3 regions of the Nitrincola iocasae genome follow, and region 2 is predicted to be linked to each of the others. Evidence: predicted binding sites of a transcription regulator. Region 2 holds the regulator's gene; each other region holds the start of a gene.
The links. The regulator FNR, encoded in region 2, switches genes on or off when oxygen is low (the NO sensors DNR and NnrR bind a similar motif). The targets are predictions, from matches to a motif close to TTGATNTANATCAA.
Positions count from the first base shown of each region.

Region 1: yiaY (L-threonine dehydrogenase) is a predicted target of FNR. The motif match lies at 2,004-2,017, and genes of this name have one in related genera.
Region 3: F5I99_RS00575 (FeoA family protein) is a predicted target of FNR. The motif match lies at 2,882-2,895, and genes of this name have one in related genera.

Region 1 covers NZ_CP044222.1:3,069,004-3,075,496, forward strand. The annotation lists gene katG (catalase/peroxidase HPI) at 1-1,810, shown strand, start outside; gene yiaY (L-threonine dehydrogenase) at 2,079-3,227, shown strand; gene F5I99_RS14130 (nucleoside 2-deoxyribosyltransferase) at 3,279-3,902, opposite strand; gene F5I99_RS14135 (ATP-binding protein) at 3,934-6,279, opposite strand; gene F5I99_RS14140 (putative bifunctional diguanylate cyclase/phosphodiesterase) at 6,296-6,493, opposite strand, start outside.
Region 2 covers NZ_CP044222.1:2,435,343-2,441,835, forward strand. The annotation lists gene F5I99_RS11250 (sulfite exporter TauE/SafE family protein) at 1-603, shown strand, start outside; gene hemN (oxygen-independent coproporphyrinogen III oxidase) at 664-2,052, shown strand; gene fnr (fumarate/nitrate reduction transcriptional regulator Fnr) at 2,161-2,928, shown strand; gene F5I99_RS11265 (adenine phosphoribosyltransferase) at 2,972-3,520, shown strand; gene F5I99_RS11270 (recombination-associated protein RdgC) at 3,526-4,440, shown strand; gene queE (7-carboxy-7-deazaguanine synthase) at 4,489-5,121, shown strand; gene F5I99_RS11280 (bile acid:sodium symporter family protein) at 5,118-6,011, opposite strand.
Region 3 covers NZ_CP044222.1:109,405-115,897, forward strand. The annotation lists gene potA (polyamine ABC transporter ATP-binding protein) at 1-1,024, shown strand, start outside; gene F5I99_RS00565 (ABC transporter permease subunit) at 1,048-1,953, shown strand; gene F5I99_RS00570 (ABC transporter permease subunit) at 1,946-2,782, shown strand; gene F5I99_RS00575 (FeoA family protein) at 2,956-3,186, shown strand; gene feoB (ferrous iron transport protein B) at 3,179-5,131, shown strand; gene F5I99_RS00585 (hypothetical protein) at 5,128-5,346, shown strand; gene F5I99_RS00590 (oxidative damage protection protein) at 5,405-5,674, opposite strand; gene mutY (A/G-specific adenine glycosylase) at 5,664-6,493, opposite strand, start outside.

The DNA of each region.
Region 1 (6,493 bases), 630 kb from region 2:
ACTGAACTCCTGGCCAGATAACGCCAACCTGGATAAGGCGCGTCGGCTGCTCTGGCCGATCAAACAAAAATATGGCAATGCAATCAGTTGGGCTGACTTGATCATTCTGGCAGGCAACGTGGCGTATGAATCCATGGGCTTAAAAACCTATGGCTTTGCCTTCGGTCGCGAGGACATCTGGCACCCTGAAGAGGATATTTACTGGGGTGCTGAAGAAGAATGGTTGGCACCCAGTGATAATGAAAAAAGCCGCTATTCCGGTGAGCGTGATCTGGAAAACCCACTAGCTGCGGTAATGATGGGCCTGATCTATGTTAATCCGGAAGGGGTTGATGGCAACCCTGACCCGCTGAGAACAGCTCAGGATGTTCGTGAAACCTTTGCCCGCATGGCCATGGACGATGAAGAAACTGTCGCCCTGACCGCTGGGGGACATACTGTAGGCAAATGCCACGGCAATGGTGATGCTAACTTACTCGGTGCTGAGCCTGAAGCGGCTGATGTTGATGAGCAAGGTTTAGGCTGGAATAACAAAACCTCGCGTGGCGTTGGCCGTGATACGGTCACCAGCGGCCTTGAAGGTGCCTGGACAACCCACCCAACCCAGTGGGACAACGGCTATTTTTATCTGCTGTTGGGCTACGATTGGGAACTGAAAAAAAGCCCGGCAGGTGCCTGGCAGTGGGAGCCAGTTAATATCAAGGAAGAAGATAAACCGGTCGATGTAGAAGACCCATCTATCCGCCACAACCCAATCATGACCGATGCTGATATGGCCATGAAGATGGACCCTGAATACCGCAAAATTTCTGAGCGTTTCTACCAGGATCCCACGTATTTCAGTGAGGTATTTGCACGTGCCTGGTTTAAATTGACTCACCGCGACATGGGGCCGAAAAACCGCTATTTCGGCCCGGAAGTACCACAGGAAGACCTGATCTGGCAGGACCCTATTCCCGCCGGCAACAACAATTATGATGTCACTGCGGTGAAAGCAAAAATTGCGGCCAGCAGTCTGAGTATCGCTGACATGGTCACAACCGCCTGGGACAGTGCCCGCACTTTTCGTGGCTCTGATATGCGTGGTGGTGCCAACGGTGCACGTATTCGTCTGGCACCTCAGAAAGACTGGGAAGGCAATGAACCAGAGCGTCTAGCCAAAGTGCTTGCTGTACTGGAAGGCATTGCTGCCGAAAGTAGTGCCAGTGTAGCGGATGTCATCGTGCTGGCGGGCAATGTCGGTATCGAACAGGCGGCCAAAGCGGCAGGCATGGAAATTAATATACCCTTTTCACCAGGTCGCGGTGATGCCTCTGATGAAATGACTGATGTCGAGTCCTTCAGCTACCTGGAACCGGTACACGATGGTTTCCGTAACTGGGTGAAGAAAGACTATGCCGTGAGTCCTGAGGAGCTGCTGCTGGATCGTGCTCAGTTGATGGGCCTGACAGCACCGGAAATGACAGTACTCCTGGGTGGTATGCGTGTACTAGGTACTAATCACGGCGGTAGCCAGCATGGCGTGTTCACCGACAAAGTCGGGCAGTTGAGCAATGATTTCTTTATCAACCTGACTGATATGCGTTATAGCTGGAAACCCACCGGCAAAAACGCCTATGAAATCGTAGAACGCAAAACTGGAACAGTGAAGTGGACAGCCACACGCGTGGACTTGGTATTCGGTTCCAACTCCATTCTGCGCGCCTATGCCGAAGTCTATGCGCAGAACGATTCGAAACAAAAATTCGTGCAGGATTTCGTCAAGGTCTGGACCAAGGTGATGAATGCCGATCGTTTTGATCTGCTCTGATCATCGATTTTTGTGACTAACGGGCGTCCCTCACAGGGGCGTTCGTTTTACTGTGCGTTTCCTACCCAGTTAGCCTACACACCCCGCTGCTAGGCGCCTGCCCAATTCCCCCACGGGTTATACACAGCCTTGTCCCCGGTTTTTGTGCACAAGTCGAACGATCAATCTGTGCATAGAGTTACTCTGCTGCAATTTGACCTTGATCAAAGCGCCCACCAACCAACTTGATACACTTAAGACTAATCAGTTATCAACAAGGAGATAGACCATGGCGGTCAGCGAATTCCATATTCCTTCATTGAACCTAATGGGTGAAGGCGCACTTGCACAAGCCATCGAAACAATTCAGAAAAAAGGCTTCAAACACGCGCTGATTGTCACCGATGCAGGCTTGGTCGCTGCAGGACTGGTAGATCAGGTCACAGCCTCACTACAGCAGACAGGTATCCAGTGCAGTGTATTTCCTGAGGTACATCCCAACCCGACCACTGCCAACGTGGAGGCTGGACTGGCATTGCTTAAAGCAGGCCAGTGCGACCTGGTAATTTCACTGGGCGGTGGCTCTCCTCACGACTGCGCCAAGGGCATAGCTCTGGTCGCCACCAATGGTGGCAATATACGTGATTTCGAAGGTGTGGATAAATCTGCCCTACCCCAATTGCCGCTGGTGGCCATAAACACTACCGCGGGCACAGCCAGTGAAATGACGCGCTTTTGTATTATCACCGATGAAACCCGTCATATTAAAATGGCCATAGTGGATAAGCACACCACCCCCATCCTGTCGGTCAATGATCCACTGACCATGCGGGGTATGCCTCGTCAATTGACCGCCGCTACAGGGATGGATGCATTGACCCATGCGATCGAAGCCTATGTGTCCATCGCCGCCACTCCCATCACCGATGCCTGCGCTTTGAAAGCCGTCGAACTGATAGCTCAGTATCTGCCTCGTGCGGTGGCACAGGGCGATGATATGCAAGCCCGTGAGCAGATGGCCTATGCCCAGTTCCTGGCCGGCATGGCGTTCAACAATGCTTCTCTGGGTTATGTACATGCCATGGCCCACCAACTGGGCGGTTTTTATGATTTACCCCACGGTGTGTGTAACGCCGTACTGCTACCCCATGTGCAAACCTTTAACAGTCAGGTGGCGGCTGAGCGTTTGGCGCAAGTAGGTCAGGCGATGGGACTGGCAGCCAGTGAATCAGCTCAGGCTGGTGCAAGCGCCTGCATTGAGGCGATCAAGGCACTAAAAGATCAGGTGGGTATTCCTCGTGGACTGGCTGATTTGGGTGCCAAGCAGGAAGACATCCCCATACTGGCTGAAAATGCGCTTAAAGATGCCTGTGGAATAACCAACCCGATTCAGGCAACACAGGCGCAAATCGAGGAAATCTTCAAAAGCGCCTGGTAAGGATGGTTTAGGTTAGTTATAACATGGCGTCTGATTTTTCAGGCGCCATTTTTAGCACCGCTTTACAGCAAGCGGCCCAGTTAACAACACTCTGACCATAGACAGCGCCATAGCCGCTCCCTGATCGGTATACTCAGTAGTGCAGGCAATCATTAGATTCTCCTGCAGGCCAAAATCTTCAATCATGCCAACCGCATCCATCCATATTCCCTGTGTTTGTCGAACATCGCTATCCACCGCCTTGACCCTAGTCAGGTAATCCGGACGGGGAGCCTCCGTGTAGCTGATCACTGGTATGCCTCGCTGTACTGCCATACCGATCTCAAATGCCGTACCCACATCCATCGCCGTGCCACGAAAACAGCTGATATCAGCAATAATGGCATCCGCTTGTTGAATCATGCCAATATTAGCCTGAGCAATAGCTTGCGCCATTTCGGCAGGTGTCAGCTGCTCTTGATGTATTTCATTATCCAGCGGATAGAGGGGTTCCATTCCCAGTTTACGGCAATCAGCTTTTAGCTGTGCTGACAAGCTGGCAACATCCGGGTAAAACACTGATGGGCCTGCCAGATAAATATGGAACGGCATCGTCGACAAAGGCTGCCGTTCAGATTCGATCAGCAACTTGCGTGCCTCGCTTTTCAATAATTCAGTCTGAACAGTCTTGCTCATGTAGTTTCCGCATTATTGGCAAAATGAAAGGTCATTCAGATGAACGTGGCAACGTCAGCTCAAACTCGCTGCCCTGCCCTGGCTGGCTGATCAAGCGAATTTTACCACCCAATACTCCAGTAACCATGTTGTGAACCAGACTTAAGCCCAGACCACTGCCGCCTTGGCCAAGACGGGTGGTAAAGAAGGGCTCAAAAATACGCTGCTGGATTGCCTCAGCCATACCCTTACCGTCATCACGCACACGCAGACACACCCACTCATCAGAGGCCGATGCTGTAATACGGATGCTTCCCGGCTGAGTTTCGAAAGCATGAATCAAGGCATTCTGGATCAGGTTAATCAACACTTGCTCCAGAGGACCAGGATAAGTTTCCATGATGATGGTTTCCTGCAGATCATTAATTACTTGATGTGGTGATTTACGAATGGAAGGTTGCAGCATCAGCAGGACATTATGTACTACCTCATTCAGCGAGCAACGACGACGCTGAGATGTAGCCTGATCCACAGCCACCTGTTTAAAGCTATTAATTAACTCCGCCGCACGCTGCAGGTTGCGAACCAGAATATCGGTAGTTTGTTCTCCCTGCTCAATAAACATCATCAGATCAGATCGACGCATCCCTTGCTCTAATTTGGAGCGCAACGCTTCATAATCACCACGAAAGCGTGACGATGCCATCACTGCATTACCGACCGGTGTATTCAGTTCATGCGCAATACCCGCAACCAGATTACCCAGAGCCGCTAACTTCCCGGTTTGAATCAACTCCTGCTGAGCCATTTCCAGATCACCAATCGCCTGCTCCAATTCTAAAGTACGTTCTTTTACCCGCTGATCCAGTTCACGATTCAAACGAAGCTGCTGTTGTTGCAAATGGTGTGTATAGGTAACGTTGTCATACACCATGACCAACATTTTTTCATTCCCCAACTCAATGGTTGAACCCGATACCGACGCCAAGAACACAGACCCATCGGCACGCTTCAACCAAACTTGAAACTGATCCACCCCTCCCTGATCAAAAATTTGCTGGGTAACACGCTGTCGATCAGCATCAGAACACCACCACCCCAGCTCTTCACCATTCGAGCCCAGTACCTGTGATTCAGTGTAGCCAAACTCTCTCAGCCAGGCCTTGTTAACACGCGTGGTGTTGCATCGGTTTCGCTGGTAACTGGCGACAGCCATAGGCCCAGGCGCGGTATTAAAGATCGTTTCCAATTGGTGTCGGCTTCTGCTCAACGCAGATTCACGCTGGCGAACGTAACGGAACGCAATCACCAGACTGACCGACAAAACCAAACCTGACACCAGTAACAATAATAATATGTTGCGGGTATTTCTGCTGATCAAATCAGAGCGCATAGCCTCCATAGTGGAATAGGTATTTTGCATTGGCAGCATCAATACAAGCGTCCATTCAGTGTTGACCAGGGAGACTGGCAGTTGCTTGACTAAATAGATTTCATTACCTGACTGATAGGTTTTTTCATCGCCGGATGCCAGGTAATGTGCAAGCTCTGGACTGATTTGATCAAGATATTGACCTCGGGCCTCTGGATAATCAGAGGCGGCCAGGATTCGCTGCTGTTGGCTTAGTAAAACCAGCTTGGCCTGACCGGCAAATACCGGGCTGACGAGATGCAGGGCGACGCGTTGAAAGGCATCCAGATTCAGATCTACTCCTGCAACTCCGGCAAATTTGCCACTGACCATAATGGGTTTGGTCAGCGATATCATATCAATCAGTTCACCCGGCTTTAATTCCCAGGCGTAGGGTTCAGTCAGACAGGGTGCCAGTTGCTCTTTAGGGCATAGATACCACTCGGCGTCACGTTGACCGAAGGCATCCCTGGCTTCATTGTATTTAAAGGCAGCATCCGGACTCGGGTAAAAGGTGATGCCCTGAGACTCGCGAACCCAATAAACCTCCAGAGTCCCTTGAGCTGAGCTATGCTCACTGATACCAGCATAAACACTATCCAGACCATCATAAGACTCGGCTTCAAAATGCACATAAGCTGAACTGACGAGCGTATTGGCTACTAGAGAAGCAGCGGTAAGCTTCTGTACCTGCAGTCGGTTCAACTGGCCCTGTTGTCTGGCCGTTTGACCCAGTAATGCAGCCAGGAGTTTAGGACTCTGACCTGCCTGATCCATGAAGGTGAGCAGGTTGTCACGCAAAGCTTCGGCATTCAGCTCCAGCTGTTCATTCAGTGACTCCTGCAATAAAGTGACAGAAACGGTTTCACTTTCACGGTTGGTTTTCTGCAGTAGAAACAATGCAAAAAATAAAATAAGACCAAGAGAAAACACCAGTAAAGCTGCAGCGGACAAGAGTGATCGAACATAGCGAGAAAAGTGCTTCATCCATTACCGACCTGATTCACAAACTCTGCTGCTCAGCATGCACTGCGATCCACTCATGCAGTGCGTCTATTTTCATGGGTCGGGCAATTAAATACCCCTGACCTTCATCGCAGTTAAGTTTTACCAGCTCGTTCAACTGGGCATCAGTTTCAATACCTTCAGCCAATACGCGCATATTAAGGCGCTGCCCCAGAGTCAGTATGGTTTGCGCAAT
Region 2 (6,493 bases):
GGCATGTGTGGGGGCATTGCGGCCAGCGTTGGTTTGAATACTCAGGGTGGCAGATACCCGGCTTGGCTGATACTACTGGGGTATAACCTCGGCCGCATCAGTAGCTATACCCTTGCAGGTGCTCTAATAGGCATTGCAGGCGCCATGGTTGCAACAGGCATCACAGGTCTGATACTGCAAACCTTTGCAGGCATATTACTGATAGCTATGGGACTTTATGTTGGTCAATGGTGGTTTGGCATTACCCGGCTGGAAACCTTGGGTGGTCATCTATGGCGGCATATCCAGCCTCATGCGGCCAAAATTTTGCCTGTTCGTAATCCACACCAAGCGGTGTTATTAGGTATACTCTGGGGCTGGCTCCCCTGTGGTTTGGTGTATAGCACACTGCTCTGGTCTTCGGCCGCAGGAAGTTGGCAACAGAGCGCCTTGCTAATGGCCGCATTTGGTCTGGGTACCTTGCCAGCCATGTTTACCACTGGACTGCTCGCCCGCCAGGTACGTAGTCTGATGCAGAAACGCCTGACGCGCCAGATAGCAGGCGCACTGATTATTGGCTTTGGTATTTACACTTTGCCACTCAACAGTCTGTTCAACCTGTAGAATCAGCAGACTGACACCGACAAAGTTTTAAAGATTGATTAAATTGAGGTATTTTTGGTGATAAACGATAGCCGCATTGTATGGAATATGGATCTGATTAAACGCTATGATCTGTCAGGCCCACGCTATACTTCCTACCCGACAGCAGTGCAGTTTGATCCGGCACTTTCACCTGAATCGCTGATTACCCAGGGGCAAGCTTCAGCTGACAAGTCTGCCCCCTTGTCACTCTATGTTCATATCCCTTTTTGTGCCCATGTTTGTTATTACTGTGCCTGCAACAAGGTTATCACCCGCAATCGTGACCGGGCTCAACCTTACCTCGAAACTGTTTATCGCGAAATGAAGCAGCTGTCACAATGGTACAGTGATGACCGGATCGTGGATCAGTTGCACTGGGGCGGTGGTACACCGACATTTATCAGCGACCAGCAAATGCATGAGCTTATGTCTGCTTTGCGCAGTCAATTTAATCTGCGTGATGATGACAAAGGGGATTATTCGATTGAAATCGATCCACGCGAAGCCAGCCCGGAAACACTGGAGGTGTTGCGCAAAACAGGCTTTAACCGCATCAGCTTAGGGGTGCAGGATCTGGACCCTAAGGTGCAGAGTGCCGTCAATCGCGTACAACCATTGGAACAAACCCAGGCAGTTCTGGATAAATCGCGACAATTGGGCTTTTCATCCATCAACATGGACCTGATTTATGGTCTGCCGCATCAGACTGAGCAAAGTTTTGATGCGACCCTGGACGTAGTCATCGGCATGAATCCTGATCGCCTGTCAGTGTTTAACTACGCCCACCTCCCGGACCGTTTTCGCTCTCAAAAACATATCAATTCAGATGAACTGCCCTCGCCGGAAACCAAGCTGGCGATACTACAAAACACTATTGATAAACTGCTGGACGCAGGTTATGTCTATATCGGCATGGACCATTTTGCCAAACCCGATGATAGCTTGGCACTGGCTCAGGCGGCAGGTCAACTGCATCGAAACTTTCAGGGCTACACAACGCATGCTGAATGTGATCTGGTGGCCATGGGCGTTTCAGCAATCAGCCAGATAGGCCGGGTTTATTACCAGAATGAACACGACCTGGCAGCCTACACGCAAGCGGTGACACAACAGCAGCACGCCATCAAACGCGGGGTCTGTCTGACTGATGATGACCTTATCCGAGGAGCGGTGATTAACCAGCTGATTTGCCACTTTGAATTGAATCCTGCTGCAATCGAAAAACGTTTCAATCTAAACTTTGATCAATACTTTGCTGCAGAGTTAGCAGAACTGGCTCAGTTTGAAGACGATGGTCTGATTCAGCGTCAAGGACGCCATATCAGTGTTACCCCTTCGGGTCGTCTGCTCATCCGCCGTATTTGTATGGCATTCGACGCTTACATACCCAAACAACAGCCGACACGGGGTTATTCACGCATTATTTAACATCGGCGCTAGCAGAATAGGCTGAACTATTCTGGTGCAGCCTTCACCCTGCCGCAGAAATGTTACATAATGGTGCCTATAACTATGAGTTCACGGGAAAGTAAGCAAATGGAAAATAAAAAAGCAACGGGTAAGCTCCACAGCCTGAATCAGGTGCATTGCAGTACCTGCAGTTTGAGTTCTCTTTGCCTGCCGGTGTCACTCAACATGACAGAAATGGAACGGCTGGATACGATCATCGACAAAAGTCGACCCTTAAAAAAGGGTGAGCACCTATTTCGCCAAGGTGATACCTTTGGCAGCGTTTATGCCATTCGTGCTGGCTCGGTAAAAAGCTACAGTATTACCGATGACGGTGAAGAGCAGATCACTGGCTTCTTTTTCCCCGGTGAACTGGTCGGTTTAAGTGCTTACGATACATCGACCTACCCAGTATCAGTTAAAGTGCTGGAAACCACTACGGTGTGCGAAATTCCCTTTGAACGCCTGGATGAACTTTCCGGACACATGCCAGAACTCAGACGTCAGTTACTGCGTACCATGAGCAAGGAAATCTGTAACGACCAACAGATGATGATGCTGTTATCGAAGAAAAATGCCGAACAACGCGTAGCCAGCTTCCTGCTGAAGCTATCGCAGCGATTTCATGAACGCGGCTATTCAGCCAGCTTCTTCCGGTTATCCATGTCACGTAACGAGATAGGCAACTATCTGGGACTCGCCGTTGAAACCATCAGCCGTATATTTACCCGTTTTCAGACGCTGGGACTGATCCATGTAGATGGAAAAGAAGTTGAAATCCTGGACAGTGAAAAGCTCAACGAGCACTCAGGCGAAGCTCAATCTACTGATAATGCCTGCAAGAGCGGCCGCTAATCAGCGCATCCACAAGCTGAATCCCTTGCCTTCGGAGACATAAATGTCCTACGACGAACTCTATATCAAGTCGGTGATCCGCTCGATCCCTGACTGGCCGGAACCCGGTGTCATTTTTCGTGATGTGACTCCTGTTTTTAAAGATCCCAAGGCTATGCGCATGGTTTGTGATGCGTTTATCCAGCGCTACATGAACACGGATATAACCCACATAGCCTGCATTGATGCCCGGGGTTTTATTCTTGGATCAGTGGTTGCTTATCAGTTAAATCTGCCGATGGTACTGATTCGAAAAAAAGGTAAATTGCCCGGCGACACTCTGTCTCAGGAATACAATTTAGAATATGGTACCGCTGCCATCGAAATGCAGACAGATGCGCTACAGCCAGTAGCTGAAGCTAACGTGCTGGTATTTGACGATCTGATTGCTACCGGTGGCACGGTCATGGCCGCTTTATCCCTGATCAACAAGCTCGGTGGCAAGGTTCATGAAGTCGCCTCACTGATTGATTTGCCCGACCTGATGGGTTCTCAAAAAATCCAGGACAGTAATGTCGCCGTATTTAGCCTGCTGGCTTATGAGGGCCTGTAACAATCATGAACAGTTTTAAAAATTTGCTTTGCTACCGCTTTGAACCTGATTCAACCCTGTCACCGGAAATTCTTGAAAAAGCGCTGTCAGAACACCCTTTCACCCCCTGTGGACGCCATGAATTACAGCGCAGTGGCTGGGTAGCTCCCTGCCCTTTTGCTGATTCTTTAGTGTTCACCAGCAGCGGTTTTATGCTGATCACCCTGTTGCGGGAAGAGCGTATTCTGCCAGCCAGTGTCATTCGTGATGAGGTGCAGGAACGAGTCAGTCGTATAGAGGCCGCTGACGCACGCAAAGTCTACAAAAAAGAGAAAGACCAACTTAAAGATGAAGTCGTGCTGGAACTGTTACCACGCGCTTTCTCCAAGCGCCAGAGTTGCCGTGCCCTGCTAATGCCGGAGCAAGGCTGGTTGCTGATCGACTCTGGCAGTTTCAACCGGGGTGAGCTGTTACTGAATGCATTACGCGAGGCCCTTGGCTCACTCAAAGTAAAACCCCTGAATGTTAATCAGGCTCCAGCCAGTGTGATGACACAGTGGTTACAGGATATCCACCAGGTCAGCAGTGGCTTTGAAGTAGATGATGAATGTGAGCTACGCGACACCTCTGCCGAGGGGGGCGTCATTCGTATCAAGGGGCAACCATTATTCAGTGATGAAATACGTGCGCATCTGGATACTGACATGCAGGTCACTCGTCTTGCGGTTACCTGGGAAGAGCAACTTAGCTTTGTATTGCATGCCGATCTGACCCTTCACCGCCTCAAATTGACGGACCAGTATAATGAGCAACTGGAACACGACCGTCCGGAAGACGAAGTGGCAGACTTTGATGCCGCGGTTACCCGTATGGGACTGGAAATGACTCGCCTGCTACCGGCACTGGCAAACAGCTTCGGTGGCGAACCTGTCAGCGATTAATCTGCCGGGAAATTCGTTTTTTAACTCAGCGCCAAACAGAGTACCGTCATGTACAGCGTAAAAGAAAGCTTCTACACCCTGCAGGGAGAAGGTGCACATGCGGGTCGCCCGGCTATTTTCTGTCGCTTTACCGGCTGCAACCTCTGGTCTGGTCGTGAACAGGACCGTGCCTCAGCGGTATGTAATTTTTGTGATACAGACTTTGTCGGTACCGATGGACAGAACGGTGGCAAGTTTGCTTCTGCAGAGGCGCTGGTGGCTCACCTGAAGTGCTTTTGGCCACTCACCACTACACAGCCCCCATATCTGGTTTGCACCGGTGGTGAGCCTGCTCTGCAGCTGGATCAAACATTGGTGGACGCTTTGCACCAGGAAGGATTTATTATTGCCGTAGAAACCAATGGCACCAAACCGCTGCCTGACGGCATCGACTGGATCTGTGTCAGCCCCAAAGCAGATACGCCCTTATATCTGCAAGGAGGTAATGAGCTAAAACTGGTTTATCCCCAGACTCAGGCTTTACCTGAGCGCTTTGAGCAGTTGCAGTTCGACCACTTTTATCTGCAACCCATGGATGGCCCAGCTCAAGCAGCATCACTGGTTGCTTGCATTGACTATTGTAAAGCCCATCCACGCTGGAAACTCAGCCTGCAAACCCACAAACTGATTGGCATAGATTAATTACCCACCGACAGTTGCTTCAGGATGCCAAACAACCAAAAACGGTTACGCCAGGCAATCAACAGCAGCGCAGGCAATTGCATCAACACACCATAAACCAATGCACTGGCCGACATCTCCGGACTCTGCAACAGGGTGCTGGTCACCAATAACGCAGTTCCGGCATTCTGCAGCCCCACTTCCACCAGCAATGTAATCTGCTGCGGCTCATCCAGCCCCACCAGTCTGGCAAGTACATAACCCAGGCTCATAGCGGCTAATACCAAAACCAAAACTGGCAGCGCAAGCTGAGGCAGTAATACTGTCAAACGATCCCAACTGCTGACTACCAGCAAAATAACGGTCATTAACATCAGGATCAGCGCTAATGAACGAAACAGAGCGCGAAGTTTACGATTCAGTTCCGAACAATACTGACTAAACAACATGCCTAATATCACCGGTAACAAAGTAATCAATATCATCTGACCGATTGCCTGAGCTACCGGAAAACGGATTAGCGTGGCTTCCAATGATAGCCAGCTCAGAATCAAGGCTGTCAGTAGCGGCAGAGTAAACGGAATAATCAGGCTATTAATGGCGGTCAACGACACTGACAGCGCTGCATCCCCCCTGGCCAGCAAGGTAATCGCATTCGACGTGGCGCCACCGGGAGCAAACGTTAATATCATCAGTCCTGCAGCAAGCAATGGCGGCAGATTAAACAGCTGTACTACAATCCAACCGAGTACAGGTAGCATTAATAACTGCGTCAGGATACCCAGAAAAACCGGAACAGGCTGTCGGGCGACACGCATAAAATCCGACAGTTTAAGTGACATGCCGACACTGAGCATAATAATGAACAAAGCAAAAGGCAGAAAGATCTGACTAACCAGTGTCGCTTGCATAAAATCAACCCGCTTTTGACTTTTCTGAATGATGCAAAAATTTTAGCAGAAGCACAGGCTAAATGCTGCATTGCAAAAAACTTTTTAGCCTTTCAAGCCTGGCCGAAAGGCCTGTCCAAAACGCTGAACCCCGCAGTATACATAGGCTGTATAAGCCTACTCACAACTTCTGTGGATAACCCTGTGCAAAGAACGACAATAAGTGTTTTTTAACCCCGTTTCCACACGCCCCAACACAGATTGATCAAAAATTAATCACTTATTTTTATATATAAAAATCAAATAGTTATGGTATTTTTTGACGACTTATCAAGAATTTCCGGATTGGATTTTGTTTTTTCCGTTTTTGTGAAGATCTTTCGCCTGTCAACCCTTTTATCGAATGTTATTCACATTTTATTTCATTCCCGTGTCGCTTTTATTTCTAACTATTCATGATGGCAGCTCAAGCTGACACAGGGTAAGATAGTGATTTTTTATTC
Region 3 (6,493 bases), 1.8 Mb from region 2:
TGTCAGTCTAGACATTACCCGAGGTGAAATTTTTGCGCTGCTGGGTGGTTCCGGCTCCGGAAAATCCACGCTGTTACGTATCCTGGCCGGTTTTGAAAAACCCGGTGAAGGACGCATCATTCTGGATGGTAAGGACATTACCGATCTGCCACCCTACGAGCGCCCAATCAATATGATGTTTCAGTCCTATGCGCTGTTTCCGCACATGACTGTGGAGCAGAACATTGCCTTTGGTCTGAAACAGGACAAGATTCCTAAAGCCGAAGTGAATCAGCGCGTGGCCGAGATGCTACGGTTGGTGAAAATGGATAAGTATGCCAAGCGTCGGCCAGCACAGTTATCTGGGGGGCAACGCCAGCGCGTAGCTTTGGCACGCTCTTTAGCCAAGCGGCCAAAACTGCTGCTGTTGGATGAACCCATGGGAGCGCTGGATAAAAAGCTGCGTACTGAAATGCAGTTAGAAGTGGTGGATATACTGGAGAAAGTGGGGGTGACCTGTGTGCTGGTAACCCATGATCAGGAAGAAGCCATGACGATGGCAAGTCGCATTGCCATTATGTCGGAAGGCTGGATTGCGCAGATAGGCTCACCCATCGACATTTACGAGAGCCCTAACAGCCGCATGATTGCCGAGTTTATCGGTTCTGTGAATATCTTTGAGTGTCGTATCCTGGAAGATGAAGCTGATAGTCTCACTTTATCTTGTACAGATCTGGATCAGCCGGTTTATATCGGACATGGTGTCAGTACACGCGCTGAAAGTGAACGCGCCATGGTGGCGCTACGACCGGAAAAAACCCTGATCAGCCGCGAGCAGCCTGATTCAGATTATAATTGGTGCTCTGGTAAAGTACATGATATTGCGTATTTAGGCGGTATATCAGTCTACTATGTCCAGTTACCATCAGGCAGGATCATTCAGGCCAGCATTGCCAACACTGAGCGACGCGGTGATCGACCCACCTGGGAAGACTCCGTATTTGTCAGTTGGGATGATTCCAGTCCTGTTGTGCTCTGGGATTAAGCAGTATGCGTGGAGGCTTAGGTATGCTGAACAAGATCAGACAGATACTCCCCAGTGGCAGGTTACTGGTTTTCGGCATACCTTTTATCTGGCTGTTACTGTTTTTTCTGTTGCCCTTTGCATTGGTGTTGAAAATTAGTTTTTCTTCGGCAATGATCGCTATTCCGCCCTACCAACCGGTGTTCAGCTATATCGACGAGATCTTTTCCGTTGTATTGAACCTGGGTAACTATATTTTCCTAGCGTCAGACAGTCTTTACGTGTCCGCCTATATTGGTTCACTGAAAATCGCGCTTATTTCGACCCTCTTCTGCCTGCTGCTGGGCTATCCGATGGCCTACGCCATGGCGCGTGCACCACTGCAGTGGCAGTTAGTTCTGCTGTTGCTGATTATGCTGCCTTCCTGGACTTCATTCCTGATTCGTGTGTATGCCTGGATGGGTATTCTGAGTAATCAGGGGTTGCTGAATAATTTTTTGTTGTGGCTCGGGGTGATTAACGAGCCCCTCAGGATGATGAACACCAACTTCGCTGTCGTCATCGGTATTGTATATGCTTACCTGCCATTCATGATTTTGCCACTCTATGCCAATCTGGTGAAAATGGACGCCAGTCTGCTTGAGGCCGCTTCAGATCTTGGGTCGCGGAAGATCAATACTTTTTGGCGTGTCACTTTGCCCTTGTCAAAAGGCGGGATTATCGCAGGCTCCATGTTGGTGTTTATTCCAGCCGTGGGCGAGTTTGTAATTCCCGAGCTATTAGGTGGCCCGGATACACTGATGATCGGTAAGGTATTGTGGGAGGAATTTTTCAACAACCGCGATTGGCCAGTGGCTTCTGCGCTGGCTGTTATCATGCTGGCATTGCTGATTATACCCATCATTCTTTTCCACCGTTATCAGTCCAAGGAGATGGAAAAGAATGGCTAAGTTAAGAAATCTCAGCTTCTCCAAAGTCATGCTGGTGGTGGGATTGTTATTTTTGTATATCCCCATGGCGATTCTGATGTTTTATTCGTTTAACTCATCTCGGTTGGTTACCGTCTGGGCCGGTTTCTCGACGCACTGGTATGCGGAACTTTTACGTGATCAGCAGTTGTTATCGGCTGTGTGGATGAGTCTTAGAATCGCTTTTTATTCTGCCACCATGGCAGTGTGTATCGGCACTCTTGCCGCCTTGGTAATGACACGCTTTAATCGCTTTCGTGGACGAACCATGCTGTCGAGTATGATCACTGCGCCGCTGGTAATGCCCGAGGTGATTACAGGTTTGTCTTTGTTGCTGCTGTTTGTGCATATGGCGCAGATAATCGGCTGGCCTGCGGATCGTGGAATGGTGACCATCTGGATAGCCCATACGACTTTTTGCAGTGCCTATGTGGCTGTGGTGGTGTCATCGCGCCTGCGCGAGCTGGATCTTTCAATAGAAGAAGCCGCCCTGGATCTTGGGGCCACCCCTTTTAAAACCTTTTTTCTGATTACGATTCCTATTATTACTCCGGCACTGATTTCCGGATGGCTACTGGCATTTACCCTGTCGCTGGATGACTTGGTGATTGCCAGTTTCGTGTCCGGTCCGGGCGCCACCACCCTGCCTATGGTGGTGTTCTCATCTGTCAGGCTCGGGGTATCGCCCAAGATTAACGCCCTGGCAACCTTGATCATTCTGACGGTATCTGTGATTGCGTTTATTGCCTGGTATTTGATGCGGCGAGCCGAAGAAAAACGTCGCCGTCCCCTGCCTGAGTCGATGGAGTAGTTTAATTTTCAGCGGGATCTTCGGCCTGCTCAGACTCATCACCTGCAAACAACTTTTCAGCAGTTCTAATGCTTTTTTTGCCAGCAAATCTTATCCAGGTTGACGAAAATCAACCCAAATAGATTCAAGTTGAATTAGGCTTAGTCTGATATTGTGAATATAAAGAGCCACTGATGAATTTGACAGATCTGCAGCACCATCAAAAGGCCCTCATTACCGTGTTGAATGGGCCGCAATCGCTGCGTCAACGGCTGGCGGCGTTGGGTGTCCTGCGTGGGCAGGTTGTCGAATTACGTGCCAAGACCCTCTGGGGTGATCCACGTGCCTATTTAATTGGCGGTCAGCAATTATGTTTGCGCAACGTCGAAGCCCGGTATATTCGGATACAACTGCAAAATGATTGAACGCAGTTACACTGTTGCGCTGATCGGTAACCCCAACTGTGGCAAAACCTCGCTATTTAATCAGCTGACAGGCGCCAATCAGCGTACCGGTAACTTCTCTGGCGTAACGGTCAGCGGTCGTGTTGGTGAATGTGTGCACAAAGGTGTACGCCTGCGCATCGTCGACCTGCCCGGTATCTATTCCCTGAGCCAAAATCGCAGTGAAGAGCGGGTCGCGCGTGACTATCTGGATGATGAACCACCTGATCTGGTATTAAATGTTCTGGATGCCGGTAATCTCGGTCGCCACCTGGCACTGACCAGTCAATTGATGGAGCAAGGCTTGCCGCTGCTGCTGGCGCTGAATATGCTGGATGAGGCTGAGCGCAACGGCGTTAAGCTCGACTTGAGTGCTCTGTCTGATGCGCTGGGTGTCCCGGTGTTGCCCAGTGACGGGCGACGTAAACTCTATCGTGAGCGCCTGCTTGATGCAGTAGTCGAGCAATTACAGGCTCATGTCGTGAGCCGGTCACTCCGAATTGACTACGAACCTCATGTGAATGCGCTGTTACAGCAGCTGGAAGATCAGTGTCTGCCCCGCTGGCAGAGTGTTCGCTGGCTCGAATCAGAAGACGACGTGAGGTTCGACCTGACGGCTGAACAACAGGCCTTAATGAAGACGAGAGCCAGCATCGAAAGTGAGCATGTGCTGAGTATTGCCGAACTGCTTTCTGAAGGTCGCTACGGTTGGGTGCATGGACTGTTGCACCGTGTTGGAGTGGTGCATACAGAGCGGAACCTGGCGGATGATCGCCTGGACAACCTGGTACTCAATCGCTGGCTGGGACTACCGATTCTGGTGGCGCTGCTTTGGTTGATGTTTGAAACCACTTTTACCGCTGGTGCGCTTCCTGCTGACTGGATCGGACTGGGTGTAGATTGGTTCTCAGTGCAGTTGGTGCAGCTGATGCCAGCGTCGTTACTGCGCGACGTACTGGTGGACGGTATTTTTGCCGGTGTCGGTGGGGTTCTGGTTTTTTTGCCCAATGTGGTGCTGCTGTTCCTGTTTATGGAGTTGCTGGAGCAGAGCGGCTATATGGCGCGGGCCACCTTTCTGGTAGACAGAATGTTGAGCCGGGTCGGTTTGCATGGCAAGGCGCTGGTGCCGCTGGTAATGGGGTTTGGCTGTAATGTGCCCGCGATTATGGCGACGCGCTCGATCGAAGAGCCGCGCGCTCGTCTGATTACCATTCTGATCAATCCCTTTATGAGCTGTTCCGCCCGCCTGCCGGTATTGCTGCTGTTGGCGGGCGTGTTTTATCCCGACAATGCCGGTACGGTGTTGTTCGGCATCTATACCCTGGGTGTGCTGGTGGCTTTGGCGTGTGCCGGCGTGTTTGCCCGAGTGTTGCCTGCGCACTATGACGAAACGTTTATTATGGAGTTGCCCCCTTGGCGCATGCCGGGCCTGCGTTCGCTACTGTTGCATTTGTGGGACCGCAGTCGCGACTTTTTGACCAAGGCCGGAACAGTCATTCTGGTCGGCTCGATTCTGGTCTGGCTGTTGCAAACCTTCCCGCGTGGCGGCGAGCCATTGCTGCAGCAGTTGGGGCATGCGCTGACGCCATTGTTTGCACCACTGGGATTCAGTTGGCACGAAACAGTGGCCTTGCTGTCAGGCTTTATCGCCAAGGAAGTGATCGTGGCTTCTCTGGCAGTGGTCTACCAATCCAGCGCCGAAAACTCGGGACAACTGCAGCAGGCGATTGGGCAGTCACTGCCTCCAAGTGCCGGGCTTGCCTTTATGGTGTACACACTCCTTTACATGCCTTGTCTGGCAACCCTGGCCGTTATTCGGCGCGAAACCGGACGTTGGGCCTGGGCTGGGTTGTCGTTGGTGCTGGGGTTGAGTCTTGCCTGGGTATTTGCCTGGATAACTTTTCATGTAGGACAATGGTTGCTATGAGCATTTTCGACAGTGTTGTCCTGGCTGGACTCATACTGCTGGTGACAGTCTGGTTAGTGCAGCGTATCCGCGCCAATCTCAAGGCCAGTTGTTGCAGCACGGACAGCTCTGGCTGCGCCGGATGCAGTGGCGGATGTGGCAAAACCAACCAAAAGCGGGCGCAGTGTGGCCAGCCACCTGATAACAGCACGCTAGAGACTGAAAAGTCTGACTGATTATTCAGCCGGGCTTGTTGTTTTTAGAAGAATGATAAGGCCAGGCCTCTATGAAAACTCATGCGGGTGGCACATAGCCTTCGGCCTGCTCAAACTCATCACCTGCAAAGAACTTTTCCATCTGTTCCTGAAGAAATTTCCGGCTTGCCGGGTCCATCATGTTCAGGTGTTTTTCATTGATCAACATGGTTTGATGTTCAGTCCAGGCCTGCCAGGCCTGTTTGGACACTGATTCATAAATTTTCTGGCCTACCGGGCCAGGATAGGGAGGTTTGTCCAGACCTTCCAGCTGTTGCTGATACTTGCGACAGAAAACACTACGACTCATCTGTTGCTCCTGAATCACCGCTGGGGTGAGTAGATTGAATAGGTAACTGCTGAAGCAGCTTTTTAACCGGTGCAGCCAGGCCAATCGCCTGCAGTGGCTGGTCTATGTTATACCAGAGACCGTTGGCGGCTTCCATCACACAGTTTTCAGGGGTTTTTAATTGGTATACCTGAGGGGTAATGTGCAAATGGTAATGGCTGAAGCTATGCTTTAAAACAGCCAGTGTCTGCTTTGGATGCTGTGTTGACAAGCAAAAGGGTAAATCAGGGTCGTTGATTTCAGGCAGACTCCACAGCCCACCCCAGATGCCGCTGGGAGGACGCTGTTGCAACCAGACGTCTCCGGCTGAATTGCGCACTATAGCCAGGCTGACTGTTTTGACTGGAAGGATTTTACGCGGTTTGGGCGTTGGCAGTTGATCGGTGATTCCCAGTGCTAGCGCACGACAGTCAGTGTTGAGTGGGCAGGCTGAACAATTGGGTTTGCTGCGACGGCAGAGTGTGGCGCCCAGATCCATGATGGCCTGGGTGTAATCGCCATTGCGCTGATCCGGTGTATGTTGCTCTGCCAATGCCCAGAGTTGTTTCTGCACTGCCGCTTCGCCACTCCAGCCTTTCACGGCATGGTAACGGGCTAGCACCCGTTTAACATTACCATCCAAAATTGCCGCTTTTTTCCCTAATGCGATGGATAGAATGGCGCCTGCTGTGGAACGCCCTATACCCGGCAGTTTTTCCAGTTCAGCCTGAGTATCAGGGAAGTGGCCGCTAAACTCCCGGGTGATTATCTGTGCGGCTTTATGCAGGTTACGGGCACGAG